DNA from 4 places in the Flexivirga oryzae genome. Region 4 is predicted to be linked to each of the others. Evidence: predicted binding sites of a transcription regulator. Region 4 holds the regulator's gene; each other region holds the start of a gene.
The links. Region 4 encodes LexA, which represses DNA repair genes until DNA is damaged. Its sites were predicted from a motif close to TCGAACANNTGTTCGA; they were not measured.

Region 1 (7,197 bases), 1.2 Mb from region 4:
CGGACGAATCACGGGACCCCTGAATCCTGCGGAGAGTCATGCTTACTCCTGTCATTGGTGCGCCCCGATTTCGCCCGTTGCGCTGGTTCGCCGGACTCTTCGCGGCGGTTCTGATTGCCGCCATGCTCCCGATGGTTGCTGCACCCGAGGCGCATGCGTCAACCGTGAGTGAACAGGAGCCAAATGGTTCGATGGCGACTGCCAACGCCGTCGCGCTCGGCACCACGGTGTCGGGTTCGTCGTTGTCGGCCGGCTGGGGTGACCATGACTATTTTGCGTATGACGTGCCGTCGGCGGGTCGGGGGAAGTTGTCGTTGACGTTCCCGTCGGGGTTGGGGACCGGGACTGCGTATGAGGTCGCGGTTTACGACCAGAGTGGTTATGAGTTGTACGACTTCTATCTGGACGGTGGCGACTGGAACGGGAAGTGGCTCGCCGGGCAAGCGACGTATCTTCCGGCTGGGCGCGTCTACGTGATGATCTACGGTACGGACAGCGAAGCTTCGTGGGGACAGCCCTACCAGCTGACGGTTTCCGTGGCTGCTGGGGTGGTGGAGACGGAGCCGAATACTTCCACCGCGTCGGCGGATGTGGAGTCGTTGGGCAGGACGGTGTCGGGTTCGTCGTTGGCGGCCGGCTGGGGTGACCATGACTATTTTGCGTATGACGTGCCGTCGGCGGGTCGGGGGAAGTTGTCGTTGACGTTCCCGTCGGGGTTGGGGACCGGGACTGCGTATGAGGTCGCGGTTTACGACCAGAGTGGTTATGAGTTGTACGACTTCTATCTGGACGGTGGCGACTGGAACGGGAAGTGGCTCGCCGGGCAAGCGACGTATCTTCCGGCTGGGCGCGTCTACGTGATGATCTACGGTACGGACAGCGAAGCTTCGTGGGGACAGCCCTACCAGCTGACGGTTTCCGTGGCTGCTGGGGTGGTGGAGACGGAGCCGAATACTTCCACCGCGTCGGCGGATGTGGAGTCGTTGGGCAGGACGGTGTCGGGTTCATCGTTGGCGGCCGGCTGGGGTGACCATGACTATTTTGCGTATGACGTGACGTCGGCGGGTCGGGGGAAGTTGTCGTTGACGTTCCCGTCGGGGTTGGGGACCGGGACTGCGTATGAGGTCGCGGTTTACGACCAGAGTGGTGATGAGTTGTACGACTTCTATCTGGACGGTGGCGACTGGAACGGGAAGTCGCTCGGTGCGAAGGCGCTGGCACTTCCGGCTGGGCGCGTCTACGTGATGATCTACGGCACGGACAGCGAAGCTTCGTGGGGAAAGCCCTACCAATTGACACTTTTCCGAACTTTGACTGCGACGCCGACACCGAAGATCTCCGGGACCGCGAAGGTCGGCAGCACGTTGAAAGCAGTGCCCGGGGCGTGGAAGCCGAGCCCGGTAACCCTGTCGTACCAGTGGTTGCGCAACGGCACTGCGATCAAGGGTGCGACAGGTGCCTCACGCAAGGTTTCCCTCGCTGACGCGGGCAAGAAGATCACCGTTCGCGTCACAGGCCGCAAGACGGGCTACGCCACTGTGTCGAAGGCGAGCGCCGCGAGAGCGATCCCGCTGCTGAAGCTGACCGCGACGCCGACACCGAAGATCTCCGGGACCGCGAAGGTCGGCAGCACGTTGAAAGCAGTGCCCGGGGCGTGGAAGCCGAGCCCGGTAACCCTGTCCTACCAGTGGTTGCACAGTGGCACTGCGATCAAGGGCGCGACAGGTGCCTCACACAAGGTGACTGCCGCCGACGCGGGCAAGAAGATCACCGTGCGTGTGACAGGCCGCAAGACGGGATACGCCACCGTCTCGAAGACCAGTGCCGCGAGAGTTCCCAAGGGTTGATGCCCTTGGGAGGACAGGACGTACGGTAGGCGCATGGCTCGCTACTTCGACGTGCACCCCAAGGACCCGCAGCCGCGCAGCATCGCGCAAGCCGTGCAGATCCTGCGCGACGGCGGACTGATCGCCTACCCCACCGACTCGTGTTTCGCCCTCGGCTGCACGCTCGGCAACCGGGACGGCCGTGACCGGATCGTGCGGATCCGGCAGCTGAACGACAAGCACAACTTCACCCTGATGTGCCGCGACTTCGCACAACTCGGGCAGCTCGTGCACGTCGACAACCGCATCTTCCGGGCGATCAAGGCGGCGACGCCGGGGCCGTACACGTTCATCCTGCCGGCCACGTCCGAGGTGCCGCACCGGCTGCTGCAGCCCAAGAAGCGGACCGTCGGCGTGCGGATCTGCGATCACCCGGTCGCCCGCGAGCTGCTCGCCGAGCTCGGCGAGCCGATCATGACCAGCACGCTGCTCCTGCCGGACGAGGAGGAGCCGCTCACCGACGGCTGGCAGGTGAAGGAGGAGCTGGACCACCAGGTGGACGCCGTGATCGACTCCGGGGAGTGTGGTGTGGAGCCCACGACGGTCGTCGACTTCTCGGGCGGGTATGCCGAGGTGACTCGCGTCGGCGCCGGTGACCCGGCACCGTTCGAGGCGTGAAGCAGCCGGATCCGGTCGAACGCGCCCTCGCACATGTTCGGGCTCGCGCGAGCGGTCCCGCCCTCGACCCCACGCTGCGCGTCACATGCAGCTTCCACCCCGACCGGTTCGCCGGCCCCGGCTCGTCGGAGCTCGTCATCGAGCGACTGGCCAGGGAGGGCGTGTACGCGTCCCAGTTCGTCACGGGCACCAGCAACGGTGGTTTGACCGCGTTCGAGGGCGGAGACCGGTTTCGTTGGGAGAGCGCGCTTTTCGGCGGGGCGTATGACGCAGCCGATCCCGACCTGCGCCCGAAGTACGGCGCTCTGAACCATCGACGTCGCAGCACGGGTGCGTCGCCGAGATTCGGCTCGTCATACATCAGGCTGGCGGCGCACACCCTGGAGCGCACGACGTTCTGCTATCCGGACAGCGTCGATGACCCGTCGGATCTCGCAGTGGCGACGGCGTGCCGGCTGACCGCGTTGGCCGATGCGGACACTCGCGACCTGCTCGACGACTACGTCGAGGCGCAGGTGCACGGGCACCTCGCGCTGGCCGACGACGTGGAGGCGGTCGTGCTCGATCCCAGCTTCCGTGGCACCCGGGTCGAGGATGTGGCGCAGCGGCTGCCGTGCGCGGTGGAGTGGCACCACGGGTTCTGCGCCTCTGTGCCGGACATCGAGGCGCACCCCGAGTATCGCGGTCACGAGATCGTCGCACTGGCAAGGGATATCGCGCTCGACGGTCGGCTCACACCGAGGCTGATCGGCGACCGGGCGCGGCTCGGCGGTGCGGATCTGCAGGCCGTGAAACGGGTCTGGCACTACACGGCTCGGTTCGGCACCACCGAAGGGCGCGGGACGCCGGTGACTCACTAGGCTGGCAGCCATGACACGTGCTCTTCTGGTGACGAAACCCGGCGACCGATCCGTCCTCGAAGTGCGAGACGTCGACGTCGCGCCCCCCGGAACAGGTGAGTTGCAGGTGCGGGTGGCCGCAGTGGGTGTGAACTTCATCGACGTCTACCAGCGGCAGGGCGTCTACCCGATGGAGACGCCGTTCGTGCTCTGCCAGGAGGGCGCCGGCACGGTGGAAGCGGTCGGCCCGGAGGTCGAGGGCGTTGCCGTCGGTGACCGGGTCGCATGGGCGGGACCGATGGGCAGCGCCGCTGAAGTCGCGAACATCCCTGCGGCCAAGGCGGTCCCGGTGCCTGACGGGCTCGACCTGGACGTCGCTGCAGCCGCGATGTTGCAGGGTATGACGGCGCACTACCTCGTCAACTCGACCTGGCCCGTCGAGACCGGCCAGATCGCGCTGGTGCACGCGGCCGCCGGGGGAGTCGGACAGTTGCTGGTGCAGCTCATCACCGGCAAGGGCGCATCGGTCGTGGCGACCGCCGGAAGCGACGAAAAGCTGGCGATCGCAGAGCAGCTCGGCGCTGCGCACCTGATCAACTACCGCGAGTTCTCCGGCGACGCGCTGGCCGAACAGGTACGGAAGCTGGCCGGGCGGGGCGTGGACGTCGCCTACGACGGTGTCGGCAAGGCCACCTTCGACGCCTCGCTGAAGTCGTTGCGACCGCGGGGGATGGGGGTGCTCTTCGGCGGAGCGAGCGGCCAGGTCGAGCCCCTCGACCTGCAGGTCCTCAACCGGCTCGGCTCCCTCTTCGTGACCCGCCCGACCCTGGTGTCCTACGTCGCGGACCGCGAGGAACTGCTGTGGCGGGCCGACGACATCCTCGGGCAGCTGGCCGACGGCCGGCTGAAGCTGCAGGTGGGTGCCCGCTTCGCACTCGACGACGCGGCCTCGGCCTACGAGGCGCTCGAGGGACGCGGGACGACCGGGAAGCTGCTCCTGATCCCCTGATCAGCCCACTGTGGCGCTGGCCGGGTGACCACCCCCGCGCCGGGCTGGGTGACCGCCCCGCGCCGGGCTGGCTGACCGCCCCGTGCCGGGCTGGGTGACCACCCCTGCGTTGGCCGAGTAGTCCGAGTCCGAGCTGGCCGGGTGACCACCCCCGCGCCGGGCTGGGTGACCGCCCCTGCGTTGGCCGAGTAGTCCGAGCCGCTAGGCGAGGACGTATCGAGGTCAACCACCACGCGCACCAACAACCCGGGACACCGGCGAATCCACGAAAAACACTGACAGGACACGAAATACAGGCGATCAACCCTTGCCACCAGCATCGAACACGCGTACCATAAGTTCATGGGAGGGAACACCAACAACACCGCACCTGGTGCGGGCATGACCGCCGCGGAGAAACTCCATGCGGCGATGCAGTTGCTGACCGCCGCGTTCGACGACAGTCGCCTCGATGAGATCACCCTGACCAAACACGACCTGCTGCAGCAGACCGTCGCCGCGCAACAGGTGCTGAACACCGCCTGGGCGATCCAGTCCGCCCGCCTGGCCCAAGCCGCCGCGGTCGAAGAAACCGTGATCCCCGACCATGACGAACCCGACGGGTCGAGGACCCGGCAGGTCCGGCACGCGATCGGGGCGCACCAGGACGAATACATCGGGTGTGAGGTCGGGCCCCTGCTGGGGTGGACCCCCGGGTACGCCGTGCACCGGGTTGCCGAGGCCAGCGACGCGATCACCCGCACCCCCAGACTGTTCCGGCAGGTCGCCGCCGGACGGCTGGAACCGGCCAAACTGAGCACCATCCACCGGGCCCTGGGCCGGGTCAGCACCGTCAACGACGACGGCGACCCCATCACCCTGGACCTGGCCCGGCAGATCGAGACCGCGTTGCTGGGCGCCGACCCGGACGACCCCGCCACCCGCGAAGGGCTCACCCACGCGCAAGCCGTCGCCGCCGAAGACGCCAACATCGACCTACTGGCCCGCCAATCCACCCGGCAGCTGCAACACCGCACCCACAAGGCCCTGGCGGCCCTCGACCCGGTCGCCGGCGGCAACGCCGCCGCCCGACGCCGCCGCGACCGGATCGGCGTGTACACCCACCCCGACGACGAACCCGGCCTGTGCCACCTGCACGCCATCCTGCCCAGTACGGCAGCCGCGAAAATCATGGCCGCCGTGGACGACCTGGCCCGGCACCTGCACACCGACACCACCACCACCAAAACACTGGCCGAATGCCGCGCCGACGCCCTGACCGACCTCATCCTCAACAACGCCCAGGTCACCACCAACCTGCTCATCCAAATCCCCATCCACACCCGTACCGGCGCCACCAACGGCATGACAAGTGACAGTGGGACAGACCGCACCGCCGAAGGCACCGCCTTCCAACCACCAGCAACCGGAACCGGCAGCGCAGTCCCTGGCAGCGCTGGGGTCGGTGGGTGCACTCCGGGGTGGCCGGCCGCGTTCGCACACCCGATCACCGGCCTGAGCGTCTTCCCGCACGGCACACCCGTTCCATCGCCGGACGACAGCGGCGGCGGCGGTGGTGCGCGGACGGTGCTGAAGACCGAAGCGCAGATCGAAACCGAGTTCAACGACCTCCTGCAACGCCTCTACCCACCCGACCCCGACGACGAGTGCGACCCGGACGACTACCGGGACGACCGGGACGACTGGCAACACCACCAGCAGCACGAACACCAGCAACACGAACACCCGAGAGACTGCGACACCACGACGAGGTCACCGGGCCAATCACCACCGGCCCCGGCGACACCACCATCGTCACTGCAGCCCGCGGTGACAGCGTGGCTCGGTGATGCCACCGTGCCCGGGGTCGGGATCATCCCCGCCGCCGTCATCCAGGAACTGTCCCGATCGTTCGGGGCCACGATCACCCGCGCCCTCATCGACGCCGACACCGGCGTCACCATCGCAACCAGTAACACCCACTACCGGCCCAGCACGAAACTCGCGGCCTTCGTGCGGGCCCGGGACGTGCACTGCCGGTTCCCCGGCTGCACCCGCCCCGCCCGCTGGTGCGACATCGACCACGTCACCCCCTGGCCGGCCGGGGACACCACCCCGACCAACCTTCACTGCCTATGCCGCCACCATCACCGCGCCAAGCACTCCACCGGCTGGTCCGTCACCATGACCCCCGACGGCGTATGCACCTGGACCACCCCCACCGGACGCACCCACACCACCACACCCGCCGAATAACACGACAACACAACATGTTCGGCCCGTGACCGCGGGTCTCGGTCTCGACGCGGATCCCTCAGCGCTTGAACCGGGCAGGGACCTTGGCCAGGTCGACCGACAGCAGTTCACCGGTGTCCTGCGTGCCGTTCGGGAGCGTCTTCACCTTGAGTCGGTAGGGCGCAGTGTCGTTCGAGAGCCCGTCGATCCCGAAGTCGCTGTCGTTGGAGATGACGACCCGCTTGCCGCCGTCGACGACCGCGACACCCTCGATCTTGTCGTGGCCGAAGAAGCCGCCGGTCGGGTCGATCGAGGTGACCAGTCCCGCCACGTCGAGGAAGAGCGAGCTCCTGACCGGCTTGATCCCGACCGCCCCCAGGTCGTTCGTCGCCGCCGCTGTCGCATCCTTGCCGACGATGCCCTCGATCGTGTGGCCCGAGACGAGCAGCCCGCCGCCGACCGCGTCATACCTCGAATTCCGGACCGTGGAGAACTTCCCGACGTCCGTCGCACCACGCAGGTCGATCCGGTAGAGCTTCTTGTTCGCGTTCGGCTCCATCTCGCCATCGCGTTCGTCCACGAGGAACTGGTGATCGTTCAGTGCCGAGATCTCGCTGACCGCGGTCGACGG
Region 2 (7,197 bases), 610 kb from region 4:
GGTCGAGCCGCCCGCGAAGGCCGCCGCGAGATCGGTGAACAGCCACGGACGGCCGAGGCAGCCGCGCCCGACGACGACGCCGTCGCAGCCGGTCTCGCGCACCATTCGCAGCGCGTCCTCGGCGGACCAGATGTCTCCGTTGCCGAGCACCGGGATGCTGGTGACGGTCTGCTTGAGCTGCGCGATCGCGTCCCAGTGCGCGTGACCGGAGTAGGCCTGCGCGGCGGTGCGGGCGTGCAGCGCGACCGCAGCCGCGCCCTCCCCCTCGGCGATCCGCCCGGCCTCGAGGAACGTCAGGTGGTCCTCGTCGATGCCACGGCGCATCTTCACCGTCACCGGGATGTCGTATGGCACCGCCGCCCGCACCGCCGCCGACACAACGCCCCGGAACAGGTCGGTCTTCCACGGCAACGCCGAGCCGCCGCCCCTGCGGGTGACCTTGGGGACCGGGCAGCCGAAGTTGAGATCGATGTGGTCGCAACGGTTCTCACTGGCGAGCAGGTGCGCGGCGCGGCCGGTGGTCTCGGGGTCGACGCTGTAGAGCTGGATCGAGCGCGGCGACTCGTCCGGGTCGTGTTCGATGAGCCGCATGGTCGTCGCGTTGCGTTCGACCAGTGCGCGCGAGGTGATCATCTCGCTGACGTAGAGGCTGCTCGCCCCCGACGCGCCACCCGCCGCGGAGCCTTCGGCGCCATACCTGCGACACAGGCGGCGGAACGCCCGGTTGGTGATCCCGGCCATCGGGGCCAGCACCACCGGTGAGGCGATCGTGTGCCTGCCGATTCGGAGCGGCGGCAGGACGGGCGTGGGGGTCAGGGTGTCGGTCATCGCGTCATACATCGTCGCAGAGCGCGCCATACCGCCAAAATCGCCACGCTCCGCCGGCGCCGGGCGGGGCGCGAGTATCTTCGAGTCGCCGCCCCGTCGACCCCGACAGAAGGACCCACCATGCCCCAGTTGATCGTCGCCTACGGCCAGCCCGACGACCCCGCCGCGTTCGACAGCCACTACACCTCGGTCCACAAGCCGCTCGTCGACAAGATCCCCGGCCTGCAAGGCTGGCACGCGGGACACTGCGCCACGACCGACGGCTCCGAGCCGCCGTACTACCTGGTGGCCGTGCTGAGCTACGCGTCGCAGGAGGCCATGACCGCCGGGATGGCGTCACCGGAGGGACAGGCTGCGTCTGCGGACGTCGCCAACTTCGCCACCGGAGGCGCGACGCTGCTCGTCACCGACGACCTCGTCGGGTGACGCAGCCGCCTTCATCTGCTGCGCCCAGCAGCTCACCACACGCGCTTCGCCAGACCCGCTGAAACCCACGGTGTTGGTGCCATAATGGCACCATGAAACGCATGAACCTGCGGGACGTGCCCGACGACGTCTATGCGGCGCTCGTCGAAGCGGCGCGGGACAACCGACAGTCGCTCAGCGCGTTCGTGGTCGACCGGCTCCGCGAGGTGGCCCAGACGGTACGCATCGCTGACTATGTCGCAACCTATCCAGCACCGCGCGGGACCGGTGTCACCACCGACGACGCGGTCGCCGCGGTCCGGAACGTGCGAGAGGCCTCGTGACGCTTGCCGTTGTCGACGCATCCGTTCTTGCTGCCTTCTACGCCGTGGATGATTCGCGCCGCGCCCGCATTGCGGAGCGACTGAGCATCGGGGACACACTGTTCGCGCCTGCGCACCTGGATGTGGAGATCGTGTCCGCGCTGCGTGGCATGGCCCTGGGCATTCCCGAGCTTGACCGCATCGTGCCCGAGGCGCTCGCGCATTTGGCGCGTTTCCCGATCCGACGTATGCCGCTGTCTCCGTTGCTGAACCGAGCGTGGGAACTGCGCGACAACCTCACGGTCTACGACGCCGCGTACGTTGCCCTGGCCGAACGGCTCAACGCGGTGCTGGTCACGTGCGACGCCAAGCTGGCAAACGCCAGTGGACCGGAATGCACCTTCGAGCAGATCGCCTGACAGGAGCGGGATCGGCCGTCACCCAGCAAGACGCCGCCTGGCTTGTGTGAGCGCGAGAAACCGTCTCGATGGACAATCCGAGTCAATGGCGCGTTGTGCCAGTGCTCCAGGTGCGTTTGGGTCATTGCCCGCAAAGCGGGTGCTTGCGTGAGCAGCTCGGCGTATCGGACGAAGGGCTGGTCCCACTGCCATTGGCCATGGTGCTCGACAACTCCCGGCACGTACCCGGAAAGCCACTCGATCGACTCATCTACCGCGTAACCCATCGCGACGGCGGTCTCGATGTGGCGTCGGTCGGGCCCGGTCACGACGTAGCGCACATCCTGCAACGTCTCGCCGACTGCGCGGGCGAGCCGGCGCCCCGCCCCCACGCGGTGGCCGAGTAGGCGAGCCCGCGATATTGCGCTGGCCGAGTAGGCGAGCCCGCAAGGGCGAGCCGTATCGAGGTCCCGTCCCCCCGCGGTGGCCGAGTAGGCGAGCCCGCAAGGGCGAGCCGTATCGAGGTCCCGCGCGTGCGCAACCGACCCCACGAGCCGATACGTTTCGGGGCAAACATATCGAAGAAATGTTCGCAAAACCTCTGTATTTCCTGAACGTCACCCGATAGAATCATGACAACGAAAGCACCTAGGGGAGAGGGGGACTCGATCACCGTGGCCATCGACTCACCCTTGCGCATCCCCGGTCAACCGGCACCGGTGGAAGCGGATACGACTTGCTGGGACGGGCCCGATCCCGCCCGGCGGCCGGTGCCGGGTCTGGGGCCACGGCTGGCCGAGCAGGTGAGGGCCGTGGCCGGCGCGCTGGACCAGCTACCTCGCGTGTTCGACCAGCTCGGCGAGGGCCAACTCACAGACCTGGTCAGTGTGCTGCTGGGTGTGCAGGAGCGGGCCGGGCAGGTGGCCACGCTGGCGACGGCGAACGCGTCCGAACGGGGTGTGGTGGATGCCTCGGACGCGGCCAACACCACCGGGTGGGTGCGCGCCCGGGCGCAGGCCGCCGGGACCAGCATCGAACCCTCGGCCGCCAGTACGGTGTCTGTGGTGGCCGAGGCGTGCCGGGACCGGCGCAACCATGTGATCGCCGCGGCGGTGCGGGACGGGTCCTGCACCCTGGCCACCGCCCGCACGGCGTTACGGCAGACCGCGAAAGTCGCCGAAGTGTTACCGGCCGCGGCCCGCGAAGACATCCAATCCTGGTTCCTGCAACTGGACCCGGCGCTGGGGTCCCGGGGCGTGACCGAGTTGACCCGGCGGATCATCGCCAACTACGCCGCGGACAAACTCTCGGCCGAGGACGCACACCTGGACAAGGTGGAGTCGTTGACCTGGCGGACCCTGCCGACCGGGATGATCCGGTTGATCGCCGACCTGTGCCCCGCCAACGCCGCCATCCTCAAACAGGCCATCACCGCGCTGTCCGCACCCCACCCCGCCCACACCAAGGACACCAGCACCACCGGTGACGCCGGTGACTCGACTGGTCGCGCCGGGGCCGCGTTCGGCCTGCACCCCGACGGCCAGCACGACGACTGCGACGGTGACGTCGATGGGGCCACCACCACAGGCGCTGCGACCGAGCGGGTGCGGGATGAACGGACCCCGGGCAAACGGCGGGTGGACGCGCTGATGGACCTGGTCGCCGCAGGCGCCAAGACCGTGTGCGGGGACGGGATGGGCATCGGCGCGGGCGCCACCGTCCTGGTCACCATGGACCTACACCGGCTCCTCACAGACTTGGACGGTGCCATCACCATCGGCGGGGAGATCCTCGACGCGGGGACCGCCCGCCGCCTGGCGTGTGATGCGGACCTGATCCCCGTCGTCCTCGGTGGGAAGAGTCAACCCCTGGATGTGGGGCGACGAGAACGGTTGGCCACCAAGGGGATACGGGCCGCCGTCGTCCACCGGGACATGGGATGCACGTTCCCCGCGTGCGACCGGCCACCAGGATTCTGCGAGATCCACCACATCCTGCCCTGGTGGGCCGGCGGCGGCACCGCGTTGACCAACTCTGCCATGCTGTGCCGGCGACATCACCAGATCGTGCACCGGCACGGGTACACCGCCACCATCACCAGTGACGGGGTGCACTGGGACCTGACCGACGGTGCCATGCCCGGCTGGTCCGCCGACAAGGTCGCCTGACCACCGGGACGGTGCGGGACCTCGATCACGGTCTCGCCTAACGGCTCGACCTACTCGGCCACCGCTGCTTACTCGGCCGCCGCGGGTGTGCGCGGGACCTCGATCACGGCCTCGCCTAACGGCTCGACCTACTCGGCCACCGCGGGTGTGCGCGGGACCTCGATCACGGTCTCGCCTAACGGCTCGACCTACTCGGCCACCGCTGAAATCTCCGGTGCTGAAATGGGCTGCGCGGGAGGATGACTCGGCCACCGCGGGTGTGTGCGGGGCCTCGATCACGGTCTCGCCTAACGGCTCGACCTACTCGGCCACCGCGGGTGTGTGCGGGACCTACTCGGCCACCGCTGGAAATCGCCACCGCTGAAATCACCGGGCGCTGAGGTCTGCGACGAATCCGATTGCGTCGGTGGGCAACGCGCACCGAACACGGGATACTGACACCGATGACTACTGACGAAAGTGCGTGGATCTCCAAGCTGCACCGTGCTGACGGTTACGCGACGGGGCCATACGTGCTCAGTGAGTTGCGGCGCGTCATCGTCTCCGGCCAAGTGAAGCCGGGCGCGAGCCTGCCGCTCGACGCGATCGGAGACTTCTTCCAGGTCAGTCGGATTCCCGTCCGAGAAGCGCTCAAGACGCTCATCGGGGAAGGTCTGGTGCGTCATCAGCCGCGCGGTGGTTACACGGTGACCGTGCTGAGCGGGCCCGAGCTGCACGAGTTGTACCTCGTACGTGGCGCACTCGAGGCCGCAGCGATCGAAGCAGCCACCGCGGCAGCCGGCCCCGACGACGACCGACGTGCCGGTGAGGTCCACGCCGAGCTGCTCGAGGCGATCGCGGTCGACGACGTGCCGCGCTACCAGAACCTCAGCCGGGCGTTCCACGAAACGCTGCTCGCACCCTGCGCCATGCCCCGGCTGCTGCACATGCTGAGCCTGGTCGCCGACCTGACCGAGCCATCACAGGCCATGAGCCTGCTCGACGCCCCGCAACGCGCCGAGTTGCAGACCGACCACACCCGGATGCTGGAGGCATTCCTCGCACGTGACGGCGCCGGGCTCAGCGCAGCCGCCCGCGCGCATCACGGCCGGCTGACGGCATACATCGACGAATCCCGCAATGGCCACGGAGATATATCCGCCGACTGAGCGATATATCTCCCAGCCCATTCTCAGCGGTACCGCGGCGCTCCTACCGTTTCAGCAACGCTTAGGAGGCGCGATGTCGAACACCGAATGTACAAGCCAACCCGTCGAGAACGAACCGCACGGCGCGGTCGGCGTCGACGTCCTGCCTGTCGCGTACGACCACCGGTTGTACAACTACGACATCGCACCCTCCAAGAAGGAGGGACGCACCTGGAGCTCGTACAACATCTTCGCCCTGTGGGCCAACGATGTGCACAGCCTGGGCAACTACACGTTCGCGATCGGCATGTTCGCCCTCGGGCTGGGCGCCTGGCAGATCCTGCTGGCGATGGGCTTCGGTTCGCTCTTCCTGCTGGTGCTGCTCACCATCTCCGGGTTCGTCGGCTACAAGGTGGGCGTCCCATTCCCGGTGATGAGCCGGATCAGTTTCGGCGTCCGGGGCGCACACATCCCGGCCCTGTTCCGCGGCGGCGTCGCCATCGCCTGGTTCGGGATCCAGACCTACCTGGCGTCCCTGGTCTGCAACATCCTGGTCCTCGCCCTCTTCCCGGGCGCGAGCGGACTGACCGACCACAAGCTGCTCGGGCTGGATTACCTCGGCTGGCTCTGCTTCGCGGTGCTCTGGGTGATCCAGGTGATCATCGCCTGCTACGGCATCGAGATGGTCCGCAAGTTCGAGGCCTACTCCGGGCCGATCATCCTGGTCACGTTCCTCGCGATGGCGATCGCCGTCGTCGTCCAGGTCCACGGCCACATCACCTGGGAGCCGAAGGCGATGCTCGGCGGCAAGCCCTGGGCGCTGCACGGCTGGGACATGTGGCACGAGATCCTCGCCGGCGCCTCCGGCTGGGTCGCCATCTACGGCACGTTCGTGCTCAACTTCTGCGACTTCACCCGCGGCGCCAAGTCGAAGCGCTCCATCGTGCTGGGCAACATCGCCGGCATCCCGGTCAACACGATCTTCTTCGGGTGCATCGTGGTCCTGCTCGCCGGTGGCCGGTTCACCGTCGACGGCACGGTGATCGCAGGCCCGGAGGACGTGGTGCACACGTTCTCCACGCCGTTCCTGGTCCTCGCCTGCCTCGCACTGGTCATCCTGACCGTCGGCGTCAACCTGATGGCGAACTTCGTCGCCCCGGCATACGCCCTGACCAACATCGCGCCCAAGAAACTCGACTTCCGCAAGTCCGCGATCATCTCCGGTGTCATCGGCTTCGTCATCCTGCCGTGGAACCTCTACAACTCACCGACCGTCATCAACTACTTCCTCGGCGGCCTGGGCGCCGTGCTCGGCCCGCTCTTCGGGATCGTGATGGCCGACTACTGGGTGCTGCGCAAGCAGCGGGTGAACGTGCCCGACCTCTACACGTTCGACAAGAACGGCGACTACTTCTACAGCAACGGCGTCAACAACCGCGCGGTCATCGCCCTGGTCCCCTCGGCACTGATCTCGATCGCCTTCGCCTTCTCCGGCCAGATCCACGCCCTCAACTCGCTGAGCGGCTACGGCCCGTTCTCCTGGTTCATCGCCGCCGGCATCGCCGTCGTCCTCTACCTCGTCGTCGCCGACCGGTCCCGCACCTTCCGCGATGTCGACGGCGAAGCGATCGCCGTCCAGGCCCACCACTGATCCCCGTCAAGGAGCTTCCGTCATGACCACCATCGTCGCTTACCAACCCGGGGCCGCAGGTCTCGAAGCCCTACGCCTCGGCGCCTACTTCGCCCGTTCCCGGGACTCCCGCCTGCTGGTCACCATGGTGATGGAGACGCAGTCCGCGCCGACCGTCGCCCGGGTCGACTTCCAGTACAACAGCCTGCTGCGTCAGCAACTGATGAATCATCTCGAGGAGGCGCAGCAGGACGTCCCCGGCGACGTCCACGCGGAGTACCGCGTCCACGACGCCCGTTCGGTGCCCAGCGGCCTCGT
Region 3 (7,197 bases), 170 kb from region 4:
CGGGCCGGTTCGACGGCGCGGGCTTCTTCAAGGTCGCATCGCTCGGGTATGGCGTGATCTTCATCGCCGAATGGGGTGACCTGACGCAGATCCTGACCGCGAATCTCGCTGCGAAATATCACGACCCGCTGTCGGTCGGCATCGGAGCGACCCTCGGTCTGTGGGCGGTCGCGCTGCTGGCCATCCTCGGCGGCAGGACCCTGTTGCGGGTGTTGCCGATGGCCTGGATCACCCGGGTCGCTGCCGCGGTGATGGTGGTGTTGGGCGTCCTGAGCGCGGTCTCGGCGATTCGCGGTTGAGCCGGGACATCACCCAGGATGGCGGTATGACGATCGAGCGGACGGTCACCGGCGGCACACTGACCGACGCGGTCGATCGGATCGGTGAAGTGTTCGCGGTCTTCGACTCGCGCACGCAGGACTCCGGCCACATCTCCTACGGCATCCGCGACGGCTCCGGACGCCGTTGGTTCGTCAAGACACCCGGGGTCGACGCACTCAGCCCGGGTGGTGCCTCCAGAGCGGAACGCTCGCAGGCGCTGGTGCTGTCGGCGGAGGTGTCGACCGCAACCCGGCACGCAGCGCTGGTCCCGGTCGAGCGCATCGTCGAGACCGACGAAGGAGCGCTCACCGTGTCGGCGTGGTTCGACGGTGAACTGGTCCGCGCCCCTGCCGGGCTGCGGGACGACCCCGCGCAGGCTTTCAACCGGTTCAGGTCGTTACCGACCGGTGCGATTGTGGCTGCTCTCGACTCCGTCGTCGACCTGCACGTAGATCTCGCCGCGGCGGGCTGGATCGCCGGTGATTTCTACGACGGGTGCCTGATGTACGACTTCACAGCTGGTGTGATCAAGGTCATGGATTTCGAGTGCTACCACCGTGGTCCGTACGTCAACTCGACGGGCATCCTTCCGGGGTCGACGCGGTTCATGGCCCCGGAGGAGTCCACGCGAGGTGCCGTCATCGATGAGCGGACGACCGTGTTCAACCTGGGTCGGATGATCCAGGTGCTGCTGCTCGACCGGAACCCGGATCACCCCACTCGCGAAATTGCTTGTGCGGCAACTCGTTCGAACCCCACAGACAGACCGGGGTCAGTGGCCGGCTTGCTGGGTGCCTGGCGGTCGATCAGCCCGGATCGGTGAACGAGACCGGTTTGCCGGCTGCGCGGGCGTACGCGATCTCCCTGCTGGTGGTCTCGCCGATGTACCCGCCGGGGTTGACCACCACCACCCGGTCGGCGAGGTCGATCTTTCGCAGATGGAGCGCGCCCAGCGCGGTCTTCTGCTCGTCGGTGAGCCGCCGCGCGCCGTCCTCCGGACGGGTGAAGATGCCCGGTGCCACGACGATGGCACCTGCGAGGGTGAGGTCGAGGTTCGCGGCAAGCATCTCTTCGGCGAACCGGAGGGAGCCGCAGATGCACACGATCTCAGGTCGGTCGGTCAAGGCTCCTCCTTCGGATCGAACGGCGTAACCACCAGTGCGCACGCTGACACTATCGGCAGGCGCCGCGCCCACCGAACCATCGACAGTCATGTCCGCGGTGGCCGAGTACGGGCGAGGAACGAGCCCGCATCGAGGTCCCGCACACACCCGCGGCGGCCGAATCACCACCCCACGCAACCCCTTTCAGCACCAGCCATTCAAGCGCCCGGCCATTCCCGCGGTGGCCGAGTAAGGGCGAGGAACGAGCCCGCATCGAGGTCCCGCACACGCCGCGGTGGCCGAGTAGGTCGAGCCGTTAGGCGAGACCGTGATCGAGGTCCCGCACACACCCGCGGCGGCCGAGTCATCGCCCCGCGCAACCCATTTCAGCACCGCCCATTTTCAGCGGCGTTGATTTCCGCGGTGGCCGAGTAGGTCGAGCCGTTAGGCGAGACCGTGATCGAGGTCCCGCGCACCTGGTGGTCAGGCGACCTTGTCGGCGGCCCAGCCGGGCATGGCGCCTTCGGTCAGGTCCCAGTGCACCCCGTCGCTGGTGATGGTGGCGGTGTAGCCGTGGCGGTGGACGATCTGGTGATGTCGCCGGCAGAGCATGGCAGAGTTGTCCAACGCGGTGTCGCCGCCGGCCCACCAGGGCAGGATGTGGTGGATCTCGCAGAATCCTGGTGGTCGGTCGCAGGTGGGGAAGGTGCATCCCATGTCTCGGTGGACGACGGCGGCCCGTATCCCTGTGGTGGCCAATCGTTCTCGTCGCCCCACGTCCAGGGGTTGACTCTTGGTGCCGAGCACCATCGGGATCAGGTCGGCATCACACGCCAACCGGCGGGCGGTCCCGGCGTCGAGGATCTCCCCGCCGATGGTGATCGCACCGTCCAAGTCTGTGAGGAGCCGGTGTAGGTCCATCGTGACCAGGACGGTGGCGCCGGCACCGATGCCCATCCCGTCCCCGCACACGGTCTTGGCGCCGGCGGCGACCAGGTCCATCAGCGCGTCCACCCGGCGTTTCCCCGGGGTTCGTTCATCCCGCACCCGCTCGGGCACGGCACCTGTGCTGGTGGCGCCATTGCTGGTGCCGCCCGTGCTGGTGGCGGTGGTGGCCGCGCCATCGACGTCACCGTCGCAGTCGTCGTGCTGGACATCGGGGTGCAGGCCGAACGCGGCACCGGCGTGACCGGTCGAGTCACCAGCGTCACCGGTGGTGTCCTGGAGGTCACCGGTGGTGGTGTCCGCGTCGTGGGTGGGCCCGGGCTCACGGTCGCCCGCGGCACCGGTGGCGCCGGTGGCGCCGGTGGGGTTGCTCTCCTGGCTGGTGGTGGTCTCGCCCGTGGTCTCGGTGGTGCTGGTGTCCTTGGTGTGGGCGGGGTGAGGTGCGGACAACGCGTTGATGGCCTGTTTCAGGATCGCCGCGTTGGCGGGGCACAGGTCCGCGATCAACCGGATCATCCCGGTCGGCAGGGTCCGCCACGTCAACGACTCCACCTTCTCCAGGTGCGCGTCCTCGGCCGACAGTTTGTCCGCGGCATAGTTGGCGATGATCCGCCGGGTCAGTTCCGTCACGCCCCGGGACCCCAGCGCCGGGTCCAGTTGCAGGAACCAGGATTGGATGTCTTCGCGGGCCGCGGCCGGCAACACCTCGGCGACTTTCGCGGTCTGCCGCAACGCGGTCCGGGCGGTGGCCAGCGTGCAGGACCCGTCGCGGACCGCGGCGGCGATCACGTGGTTGCGCCGGTCCCGGCACGCCTCGGCCACCACCGACACCGTAGACGCGGCCGAGGGTTCGATACTGGTGCCGGCGGCCTGCGCCCGGGCGCGCACCCACCCGGTGGTGGTGGCCGCGTCCGAGGCATCCACCACACCCCGTTCGCACGCGTTCGCCGTCGCCAGCGTGGCCACCTGCCCGGCCCGCTCCTGCACACCCAGCAACACACTGACCAGGTCGGTGAGTTGGCCTTGACCGAGCTGGTCGAACACGCGAGGTAACTGGTCCAGCGCGTCGGCCACGGCCCTCACCTGCTCGGCCAGCCGTGGCCCCAGGCCCGGCTCCGGCCGCCGGGCGGGATCGGGCCCGTCCCAGCAAGTCGTATCCGCTTCCACCGGTGCCGGTTGACCGGGGATGCGCAGGGGTGAATCGATGGCCATGGTGGTCGAGTCCCCCTGTCCCCTGGGTTGTTTCGTTGTCATGATTCTATCGGGTGACGTTCAGGAAGTACAGAGGTTATGCGAACATTTCTTCGATACGTTTGCCCCGAAACGTATCGGCTCGTGGGGTCGGTTGCGTACGCGCGGGACCTCGATACGCCGTTCCTCCGCTGCGCTCCCCCACGGCTACTCGGCCACCGCGGCGTGACGGGGTCACCTACTCAGCCAGCGCGGGGTGGCGCGGACCTGTAACGAAGATAGGTGAGTTGCGTTGTGTGGTGCCGGCGTCAGGCTGCGGGCTGGAGGGTGACGTTGTAGCCGAGGTCGTGGAGCATTTTCAGGGCTCGTGCCTTGGTGCGGTCGGGGCGTAGCCGGGTGTAGTAGTCCGGGCCGGGTTCTTGGTAGGGCTGGCCCGACTGGGCCATCGCCCAGATGATGCTCAGTAGTGTGCGTTCGATCGCGACGACGGCCTTGAGCTTTCCCCGTCGGGCGGCGATGCGGTGATACCGGGCAGCCAGGCGGGTGGTGTTGCTGCGAGAGACCGATAACGCGGCGATGCCAAGCGCGGCTTTGAGGTGAGAGTCACCGGGACGAGTCGTCGTCGATTTCTTGCGGCCGGCGGACTCGTTCTGGCCCGGCGCGACCCCGGCCCACGCCGCCAAGTGCGCCGCGGTCGGGAAGACACGCATATCGCCGCCGGTCTCGGCGATGACCACCTCCGCGACAGTGGTACTGATTCCCGGGATCGTGCACATCAGGTCCCGGAGCCCGCGAAAGGGCTCGATGTACTGCTCGATCCGTTCGGTCAACTGCGTGATCGCGGCATCGTCTTGAGCGATGCGGTCTAAAGACATCCTCACCAAGAACGCGTGGTGCTCGGTGAACCGCCCTGTCAGTGCCCGCTGCAGATCGGGGCGTTTGTTACGCATGCTGGCCCGGGCCAGGTCTGCCAGGGCGATCGGATCGTGTTGCCCGGCGACCATCGCGGTCAGTATGTCGTGACACGACACCCCAGCCAGGTTGCTGGCCACCACCGAGAGTTTGATCCCGGCATCTTCCAACTGCTTCTCCAAGCGGCTGATCGTGCGGGTTCGCTCGTGCACGATGGCCTCCCGGGACCGAGTCAAGTCCCGCAACGCCCGGATCGGTGCCGGCGGCACGAAGCTGGATCGCACCAGATGATGTGTGAATCGTCCTTGGTTTGATTGAGGGGAAGCCAGATTTCCTGGAAGGAATCCCATCGATCATGGCGAATGTGAAGTATCCGCTGGAGTTGCGTGAGCGTGCGACCCGGTTGGCCGTGGAGGCCCGTCGTGACCCCGATACGCGTACTGGCGCGATCGCTCGGGTCGCCGAGCAACTGGGGGTGCACAAGGAGGCGTTGCGGATGTGGGTCCGTAAGGCCGAAGCGGCGGATCTACCGGTCGAGCCGGAGGACTCCGAGGCGCGGATCCGGTTGCTGGAGAAGGAGAACCGGGAACTACGTCGGAGTAACGAGATCCTGAAGTCGGCCGCGGCTTTCTTCGCGGCGGAGTTGTGCGCCACGAGGCGCCGTGTTATCGAGAGGCGGTGGGAGACCGTCTCCGCCGGGTTGTCGTAGCAGCTTGGTGAAGCCTGGGGGCAGCCTGGTGCGGGTGGTGACTCGCGCCGGGTGGCAAGCGGCCCCGACAAGCGCAGGGCGTGCCGGTACTGCCAGACGGTGCGGGCCTGTGAGGCGAGGTCAGAGGGTACAGCGAGAGCGAACCAGTGGTTGACGCCCCGTAATCGCGAAGCCGGCTCGAACCTGGTAGATCTGGGCCGGTGCGCAGCGCACGCTCATCGGGCACCGTGTGGTGACCGGTGGGTGACTTCGAAGCCGTGTAGCTCTGACGGTGGGAAGGCTGCGGTGAAGGGCTACGGCGTAGCCGCAGCGATGCTGCCGGGGTAGAGCTGGGTGCCGGACTGGCTGATCGAGACATGGTGAACGTGGGAACCACCCCGTGGTGCGAGAGCCCGTTGTCCGGGCTCGGGTCGGTCACCACCGGTGCGCCGCGGGGTGGGGCGGAGGCCTGGTAGTAGTCGCGGGCGTGACGACCCGCCGTAGGAGTCCGGGAAAGCCGGGCACAGGGCGAAGCGGGCCAGCAGGTCGAGCAGGTTGTGTCACTGGAAGATCAGGAGGTTCCCGTCCCACATGGGCGGGTGTCGATGGTGAATACCGACGAACTGGAAGCTGCGCTGTTCACGGCGCAGCAGCGGGTACTGAAGATTCAGACCAAACTGCATGGTTGGGCGCTGCGGGATCGTGATCAGCGGTTTCGTGACGTGTTCAACCTCGTTGCCGATCCGGCGTTCCTTTTGGTGGCGTGGGATCGGGTCGCGGGAAATACCGGCGCACGTACTGCCGGGGTCGACGGACGAACTGCCGTCAGTGTTGCGGACGGGATCGGTGTGGACGTGTTCCTGGCCGATCTTCGGGCGGCGTTGCGTGACGGGACGTTTCGGGCCTTACCGGTGCGGCAGCGGATGATTCCGAAGCCGTCCGGTGGGAAGCGACGGTTGGGGATCCCGACCATCGCGGACCGGGTGGTGCAGGCGTCGGTCAAGCTGGTGTTGGAGCCGATCTTCGAGGCGGACTTCCTGCCGTGCTCGTACGGTTTCCGCCCGAACCGCCGCGCGCATGACGCGGTCGCCGAGGTGCGTTACCTGGCCAGCCGCCCACGCTGTTACCAGTGGGTGCTGGAAGGAGACATCAAGGCGTGCTTTGACGAGATCGACCACACGGCCTTGTTGGGGCTGGTGCGTCGTCGCGTCAAGGACAAGCGCGTGATCGCGCTGGTGCGGGCGTTCTTGAAGGCCGGGCTGATGGATGAGGCCAGGGCCTTTGAAGAGACCACCGCGGGTACCCCGCAGGGTGGAGTGCTGTCACCGTTGTTGGCGAACATCGCGTTGTCCGTGCTGGATGAGCACATCGCGGCTCACCCGGGCGGGCCGCGCGCCAGTAAGGACCAGCGACACCGGCGTCGCCGTCACGGGCTGCCGTCGGTGCGGTTGGTCCGGTACGCCGATGACTGGTGTCTGATGGTCAAAGGCACTCGGCAGGACGCGGCTGTTCTTCGCGAGCAGATCGCCGTCGTGCTGGCAACGATCGGGTTACGGCTCTCGCCGGACAAGACGTTGATCACCCACATCGATGAGGGACTGGACTTCCTGGGGTGGCATCTTCAACGCCACCGTAAGAGGGGAACCAGCCGGTACTACGTCTACACCTACCCCTCACGCGCTGCGGTGCGGCGCGTGACCAGGAAGGTCAAGTCGCTGTCCCGGCAGGTCGGCACGAGCCAACCACTGGCCGAGCTGCTGCGACGCGTGAACAACGCGGTCCGTGGCTGGTGCGGCTACTTCCGGCACGGGGTGTCGTCGCGCGTGTTTTCCTACCTCAACCACGTCGTGTGGTCGCGGGTGTGGAACTGGATGCGGCGCAAGCACCGTCACGCCACGTGGAAGGACCTACGCCGCCGGTACTGCGGCGGCAGGTGGTGGCCCGCGGACGACCGGGTCGTCTTGTACGACCCGGCCAAGGTCCGCACGAACTGGTACCGATACCGCGGAACACTCATCCCCAGCCCCTGGCCACAAC
Region 4 (7,197 bases):
GCCTTGCCCTGGAAGCGCTCCATCAGGTCCTGGGACGAGTGGATCTCACCGGACACCACGCGGGCGTCGGCGGCACCGGAGCCGGACCGGTAGTCCAGGTCTGCGGCATCGGTCTCCGCTGCGTGGGAGTCGGTGGCCTCCTCGCGCTTCGTGGTAGTGCCGACGGACTGCGAATAGGACTCGACCTCGTCCGCCACCTCATCGGCGTCCGCCTCGGACTCCTCGGTGTAGGAACCGGTTTCGAGCTGCCGGGCCCGCTCGGCAGCCGTGTGGATGCCCAGGTAGGACCGGGTGTCGAAGTCGAGGTGGTCCAGCGCCAGGCGACGGAAGACGTAGTCCATGATCGACTGCGCCATCCGGACGTCCGGGTCGTCGGTCATACCGGCCGGGTCGAACCGCAGGTTGGTGAACTTCTCGACATACGTCTCGAGCGGCACGCCGTACTGCAGACCGACGGACACGGCGATCGAGAAGGCGTCCATCATGCCGGCCAGGGTCGATCCCTGCTTGCCCAGCTTGAGGAAGATCTCACCCAGCTTGCCGTCGTCGTAGGTGCCGGCAGTGAGGTAACCCTCGGCACCCGCGACCGCGAACGACGTGGTCTCGCTCTTGCGCCGCTTGGGGAGCCGACGACGCACCGGGCGGTACTCGACGACCTTCTCCGGCTCGACGTCCTCGCTCTTGGCCGACTTCTTGCCGTCGGACAGCGGCTGCCCGACCTTGCAGTTGTCGCGGTAGACCGCCAGCGCCTTCAGACCGAGCTTCCAGCCCTCCAGGTGCACTTCGGCGATGTCCTCGACCGTCGCGCTCTCCGGCAGGTTGACGGTCTTGGAGATCGCACCGGACAGGAACGGCTGCGTCGCGGCCATCATCCGCACGTGGCCCATCGGGGCGATCGCCCGCTCACCCATCGCGCAGTCGAAGACCTCGTAGTGCTCCGGCTTCAGACCAGGGGCGTCGATCACGTGGCCGTGCTCGGCGATGTGCTCGACGATCGCCTCGATCTGCTCGGTCTGGTAGCCCAGCTTCTTCAGCGCCCGCGGGATGGTCTGGTTGACGATCTGCATCGAGCCGCCACCGACGAGTTTCTTGAACTTCACCAGCGAGAAGTCCGGCTCGATGCCGGTGGTGTCGCAGTCCATCATGAAACCGATGGTGCCGGTCGGCGCGAGCACCGAGGCCTGCGCGTTGCGGAAGCCGTTCTTGGCACCGGCCTCGACCACCTCGGCCCAGGCCCGGGTCGCGTAGCGGTGGATCTCGGAGTCCATGGCGTCCAGCGTGTGCACGGCGTCGTTGGCCGCCTGGTGCTTGCGCATGACCCGCTGGTGCGCGTCGGCGTTGCGGGCGTAACCGTTGTAGGGCCCGACGATCCCGGCGAGCTCGGCGGACCGCTTGTAGGCCGCGCCGGTCAGCAGCGAGGTGATCGCCGCCGCGAGGGCGCGACCGCCCTCGGAGTCGTAGCCGTGGCCGGTCGCCATCAGCAGCGCGCCGAGGTTGGCGTAGCCGATGCCCAGCTGGCGGTAGTCACGGGTGGTCTGGCCGATCGACTCGGTCGGGAAGTCGGCGAAGCAGATCGAGATGTCCATGGCGGTGATGACCAGCTCGGTCACCTTCTGGAAGGTGGCCGCGTCGAAGGTGTCGTCCTCGCGCAGGAACTTCAGCAGGTTGAGGCTGGCCAGGTTGCAGGAGCTGTTGTCCAGCGACATGTACTCCGAGCACGGGTTGGACGCGGTGATGCGGCCGGTCTCGGGGTTGGTGTGCCAGGCGTTGATCGTGTCGTCGTACTGCAGACCCGGGTCGGCGCACTCCCAGGCCGCCTGGTTGATCTTGTCGAAGAGGGTGCGTGCGTCGACCTCCTCGATGACCTCGCCGGTATGACGGGCGCGCAGCCCGAACGATGCTCCGTCCTCGACGGCGCGCATGAACTCGTCGGTGACGCGCACCGAGTTGTTGGCGTTCTGGTACTGGACCGAGGTGATGTCCTTGCCGCCCAGGTCCATGTCGAAGCCGGCGTCGCGCAGCGCACGGATCTTGTCCTCCTCGCGCGCCTTGGTCTCGACGAACTCCTCGATGTCGGGGTGGTCGACGTCGAGCACGACCATCTTGGCTGCCCGGCGGGTCGCGCCGCCGGACTTGATGGTGCCCGCGGAGGCGTCGGCGCCGCGCATGAACGAGACCGGGCCCGACGCGGTGCCTCCGGAGGACAGCAGCTCCTTGGAGGACCGGATGCGGGACAGGTTGAGGCCGGCACCGGAGCCGCCCTTGAAGATGAACCCTTCCTCCTTGTACCAGTTGAGGATCGAGTCCATCGAGTCGTCGACCGACAGGATGAAGCAGGCCGAAACCTGTTGCGGCGACTTGGTGCCGACGTTGAACCACACCGGCGAGTTGAAGCTGAACACCTGGTGCAGCAGTGACCAGGTCAGCTCGTGCTCGAAGATCTCGGCGTCGTCGTCCGTGGCGAAGTAGCCGTGCTCCTTGCCGGCGCGCACGTAGGTCAGCACCACGCGGTCGATCAGCTGCTTGAGGCTGTTCTCCCGCTCGGGGGTGCCGAGGGCGCCGCGGAAGTACTTGGTGGTCACGATCGTGGAGGCGTTGAGCGACCAGCTGTCGGGGAATTCCACTCCGCGCTGCTCGAAGATCGTCTCCCCGGTCTTCCAGTTCTGCTGGACGACGTCACGCCGCTCCCAGGTCACCTCGTCGTAGGGGTGGACACCAGGGGTGGTGAAGATGCGCTCGACGGTCAGCCCCTTGCGCGTGGCGTTGCCCTGCCGGGCCTGGGGGCCGGCGTCTGCCGTGTCGGTCATGTCCAACTTCCTTTCCACCTGCCGGTGGTCGACTCTGCTGCTGTTGTGTCGGTGTTACTGGTGTTGCTGTAGCGCTGTGCCGGATCGTCGGGCGACCCGCTCAGTCGTCGGCGTGCTGCCGTTGCGGCTCCACCCCGGTGGGTGGTCGTTCCGCGCGGAGCAGTGCGATCGCGGACTCGAAGTCCTCCAACCCCTCGAAGGCCTGGTAGACGCTCGCGAACCGCAGGTAGGCCACCTCGTCGAGCGTCCGCAGCGGGCCGAGGATGGCCAGGCCCACGTCGTGGGCGTCGATCTCCGCGGCGCCCTGCGCCCGGATCGACTCCTCGACCTCCTGGGCGAGCAGTGCCAGCTGGTCCTCGGTGACCGGCCGTCCCTGGCAGGCCTTCCGGACGCCGATCAGCACCTTCTGCCGGCTGAACGGTTCGCTGGCGCCGGAGCGTTTCACCACCGTCAGGCTGGCCGTCTCGAGCGTCGAGAAGCGCTTGCCACAGTTGGGGCACTGGCGACGCCGCTTGATGCAGGTGCCGTCCTCGCTGGTGCGGCTGTCGACGACCCGACTGTCGTCGTGTCGACAGAACGGACAGTGCATGCGCGACCCCTCTCCCGCGTCACCCAGCACCGGCTTCCGGCCCGTCCGCCGCACGCCTCGGCCTGTGGACGGGACTGTGGGTAATCGGTGGATGAACTGGGGATGACCGGACTGTTCATGTGGACTAGATGTGGATAAATCCCATCCGTGTAACTACTAGATGTAGGGATATTAAGCCGATCCCACCACAAGTGCAAGAGGGGGCGTGTCGACCCGGAAAAGTGCTGGTCAGGCGCCCGGGGACGGCGCGTCGCAGCCTCTCACCGAGGCAGTTGCAGGTGCTCCCCGGCGACCACCTGGAGGCTGTTGAGATCGTTGGCCAGAGCCACCTTGGTGACGGCGTCGGAGACCAGCATCGAGGGGTAGGCGCGGTGCGCGATCTCGGACAGGGTCTGCCCGGACTGCACCGTCACGCCGCGCGGCGCGGCTGCCGGTGTGGTGGCCCACGCCTTGGCCGCGGCGCCGGCGCCCACGAGCAGTGCTGCGGCGACGACGACACCGATCAGGCGGCGACCGCGTGCGGTCAGTCGCAGGCCGGTGGATTGCACCCGGACACCGACGGCACGTCCGCCGCCGCAAGCCTGCGGGCCGGTCGGGACCGCACGCAGGTGGCGGCGCGCCGGGCGCGGGTCGGCCGGGGCATCCCATTGGGCGAGTGCACTCATCTCTTCCTCCTGAAGCTGCGATGCGACGACTGACGCACGACCCGGACGGTGGGCCTGGACCGAACACCCGTGCGATCGGACACCTGTCGGATTTATAGCACGGATGTTCGACCGGGTCGAGACACGCGTCGTACAGATGTTTGGAACTTGTGTCCTAAACCCATACGCTGTTTTCACGAAGCCAAGGCAAGCACCGACCACCGACAACCGGGTCCGGACAGCCGTCCGCGCACCCTGCTGGCCGACCGCTTTCGAGCAACTTCGCCGAGGAGGAGATGGCCGCGATGGCAGATGTGCACGAACTACCCGACCGCAGGGGCGAGAGCCTCACGACCCGGCAGCGCAAGGTGCTGGAGGTGATCCGCAACTCGGTCGATCGGCGTGGCTACCCGCCGAGCCTGCGCGAGATCGGTGACGCGGTCGGCCTCACCAGTCCCAGCTCGGTCGCGCACCAGCTGACGATGCTCGAGCGCAAGGGTTACCTGCGCCGCGACCCCAACCGGCCGCGTGCCATGGAGGTCATCGACCCGGACGCGACCGACATGCGCGGCTACCGCGGCGGTTCCAGTGTGCGCGGCGCCGACGACTCCGGGGTGGACGAGACGGGGCTGGGCGACCAGCGACCGTCCCCGTCGTACATCCCGGTGGTCGGCCGCATCGCCGCCGGTGGCCCGATCCTCGCCGAGGAGGTCGTCGAGGACATCTTCCCGCTGCCCAAGCAACTCGTCGGCGAGGGCGACCTGTTCCTGCTGAAGGTGGTCGGCGACTCGATGGTCGACGCGGCCATCTGCGACGGCGACTGGGTCGTGGTGCGCCAGCAGCCGACGGCGACCAACGGCGACATCGTGGCCGCGATGCTCGACAACGAGGCGACCGTCAAGACCTTCAAGCGGACCCGCGGCAAGGTGTGGCTGCTGCCCCACAACGACGCCTACGACCCGATCGACGGCGACGACGCGACGATCCTCGGCAAGGTCACCGCGGTTCTGCGGCGCGTGTGACGCAGGTCGGGCCAACGGACAAGTTGCACAAGGAAGATCGGGGTCCCTGCGAAGTATCGGAGGAGCGAAGCGGGGGAGAACTTCGCGGGGTGATCATCCGGTGAGCGCGTCGGCCACACCGGTCAACGTCTCCCCCAGCGGCGCATCGACGCGCACCGACACCTCCTCGTCGGTCGCGCGCGTCCAGCCGTGGGTGATGACGGCGACCGGGATGCCCTCCCGGACCGCGCGGCGCACGAAGCGGTAACCGGACATCACAGCCAGCGACGAACCGAGGACGAGCACCGCACGCGCGGCAGCGACATACGAGAAGCATTGCTCGACCAGCGTTTTCGGCACCGACTCCCCGAACATCACCACGTCCGGCTTGAGCAGGTCGGAGCCGCACACGACGCAGTGCACCAGCCGGAACCCGGCGATCAGCGATTCGGCGATCGCGACATCGCCGTCGGGGCGCAGCGGGCCGTCCGCGGACCGGTCGAAGTCCGGATTCGCCAGCCGCAGCCACTCGTCGACCGTGCCACGGGCGTAGTGCTCGCCGCACTGCATGCACACGACCTGTTCGAGGCTGCCGTGCAGCTCGGCGACGTCGACCGCACCGGCGGCCTGGTGCAGTCCGTCGACGTTCTGGGTGATGATCGGGCCGAGGTAGCCGGCGGCCTGCAACGCCGCGACCGCATAGTGACCCTGGTTCGGGCCGGCCGAGGCGAACCGTGGCCAGCCGACGTAGGAGCGCGCCCAGTAGCGGCGCCGCGCCTCCCGGTCGGCCAGCAGTTCCTGCGCCGTCATCGGCGCGAACCGGCGCTTGCCGTCCGCACCGCGATAGTCGGGTATGCCGGACTCGGTGGACAGGCCGGCACCGGTGAGCGCGACCACCCCGCCACCGCTGATCAGCTCGGTCAGCGCCGCCAGGTCGTTCAACTGCCGATGACCGTCACCGTCGTGGCGGCCGTGACCGCGACCATCGCCGCGCTGGCGGCCTCCTGGGCACTGCGGATGGCCGCGGCCGCCGCACCGGCCGCCCAGTCCCGCTCGCCGACGGCCTTCGCGCGCTTCTTCAGCTCACGGCCGGAGACACCGAACTGGCGGCTGTCATAGACCCTGGTGATGACATCCGCCGCGGCGAGCAGGGCGACGAGCGACCCGGTGTGCAGATCCGGCTGGGCGGTGCCGGCGAGCACCCGGCCGCCCGCGTCCACGAGCCGGGCTCGCCCGGCCACGTCGAGCACGGGATGCCGCGGTGGCTGCAGGAATCCGCCCTTCTCGCGCCGTACCGCTCCGTCCGCCACGAGTCGGTCGTAGGTGCGGTCGGTCTGGCCCTTCGCCACCGCCGGCAGCACGCGCGCCGGCTTCTTGCCGGCCTTCGGCGCGAAGATCGCGAGGGCATGGTCGAGCAGCGGATCGCCACCGGGCCGGGCGTCGAGCACGACCAGCCGACCGTCCTTGACCGCGATCCGCCCGCACGCTGCCAACTCGCACAACACCGCTCCGGCCAGTGCCAGGTCGAGACGGGATTTGTCCGTGAACGGCCTGCCGTCGGCGCGCGTCGCCACGAGCAGCACTTCCGCACAGATGAGCATGTCTCGACAATAGGTCGTCCGGGCGGCGGACGCCTCCGTCCCCGGGCGGAACCGGTCACCCGCCACAAGGATTAGCGTTTTCCGGGAAGAGTTGTTAATTAATAACGAAATGTTATCCTTGGTCACATGATTGACGCGGCAGGCCTTCGGGTGATCAAGGCCATCAGTGACCACGGCAGCTTCACCGCAGCTGCCGCTTCGTTGGGCTACTCCCAGCCCGCCATCTCGCAGATGGTGCGGCGCCTGGAGGACCGCACCGGCACGGTGCTGGTCGAGCGGCTGGGACGCAGCGTGCGGCTCACCGAGGCCGGGCAGGTGCTGGCACGACACGCCAACCCGGTGCTGGCCGCGCTCGACGCGGCCGAGTCGGAGGTAGCCGCGATCGCCGGGCTGCGCGCCGGGCGGGTGCGGCTGATGGCCTTCCCGTCGTCGTCCTCGACCCTGGTGCCGCGCGCCCTCTCGCTGGTCAAGCAGCGTTTCCCGGACGTGCACGTGACCTTCAGCGAGGCGGAGCCGCCGGAGGCGTTCGCCGCGTTGCGTTCCGGCGAGTGCGAT

Region 1: a site for LexA is predicted at 4,672-4,687, ahead of FHU39_RS08445 (HNH endonuclease signature motif containing protein). Genes of this name have one in related genera too.
Region 2: a site for LexA is predicted at 2,533-2,548, ahead of FHU39_RS05420 (HNH endonuclease signature motif containing protein). Genes of this name have one in related genera too.
Region 3: a site for LexA is predicted at 3,662-3,677, ahead of FHU39_RS03335 (HNH endonuclease signature motif containing protein). Genes of this name have one in related genera too.

What each region holds. Positions count from the first base shown of each region.
Region 1 is NZ_JACHVQ010000001.1:1,818,820-1,826,016, reverse strand. It holds gene FHU39_RS08465 (hypothetical protein) at 192-1,847, shown strand; gene FHU39_RS08460 (L-threonylcarbamoyladenylate synthase) at 1,881-2,504, shown strand; gene FHU39_RS08455 (DUF3626 domain-containing protein) at 2,501-3,364, shown strand; gene FHU39_RS08450 (quinone oxidoreductase family protein) at 3,375-4,352, shown strand; gene FHU39_RS08445 (HNH endonuclease signature motif containing protein) at 4,695-6,587, shown strand; gene FHU39_RS08440 (esterase-like activity of phytase family protein) at 6,646-7,197, opposite strand, start outside.
Region 2 is NZ_JACHVQ010000001.1:1,181,174-1,188,370, reverse strand. It holds gene dusB (tRNA dihydrouridine synthase DusB) at 1-858, opposite strand, end outside; gene FHU39_RS05435 (EthD family reductase) at 949-1,254, shown strand; gene FHU39_RS05430 (hypothetical protein) at 1,347-1,577, shown strand; gene FHU39_RS05425 (PIN domain-containing protein) at 1,574-1,975, shown strand; gene FHU39_RS05420 (HNH endonuclease signature motif containing protein) at 2,587-4,122, shown strand; gene FHU39_RS05415 (GntR family transcriptional regulator) at 4,566-5,270, shown strand; gene FHU39_RS05410 (NCS1 family nucleobase:cation symporter-1) at 5,344-6,900, shown strand; gene FHU39_RS05405 (universal stress protein) at 6,923-7,197, shown strand, end outside.
Region 3 is NZ_JACHVQ010000001.1:742,373-749,569, reverse strand. It holds gene FHU39_RS03350 (TMEM165/GDT1 family protein) at 1-299, shown strand, start outside; gene FHU39_RS03345 (serine/threonine protein kinase) at 326-1,144, shown strand; gene FHU39_RS03340 (hypothetical protein) at 1,128-1,445, opposite strand; gene FHU39_RS03335 (HNH endonuclease signature motif containing protein) at 1,908-3,623, opposite strand; gene FHU39_RS03330 (IS110 family RNA-guided transposase) at 3,869-4,822, opposite strand; gene FHU39_RS03325 (transposase) at 4,828-5,181, shown strand; gene ltrA (group II intron reverse transcriptase/maturase) at 5,766-7,197, shown strand, end outside.
Region 4 is NZ_JACHVQ010000001.1:572,790-579,986, reverse strand. It holds gene FHU39_RS02705 (vitamin B12-dependent ribonucleotide reductase) at 1-2,807, opposite strand, end outside; gene nrdR (transcriptional regulator NrdR) at 2,908-3,396, opposite strand; gene FHU39_RS02695 (hypothetical protein) at 3,657-4,061, opposite strand; gene lexA (transcriptional repressor LexA) at 4,346-5,062, shown strand; gene FHU39_RS02685 (Sir2 family NAD-dependent protein deacetylase) at 5,156-5,983, opposite strand; gene FHU39_RS02680 (GOLPH3/VPS74 family protein) at 5,980-6,642, opposite strand; gene FHU39_RS02675 (LysR family transcriptional regulator) at 6,769-7,197, shown strand, end outside.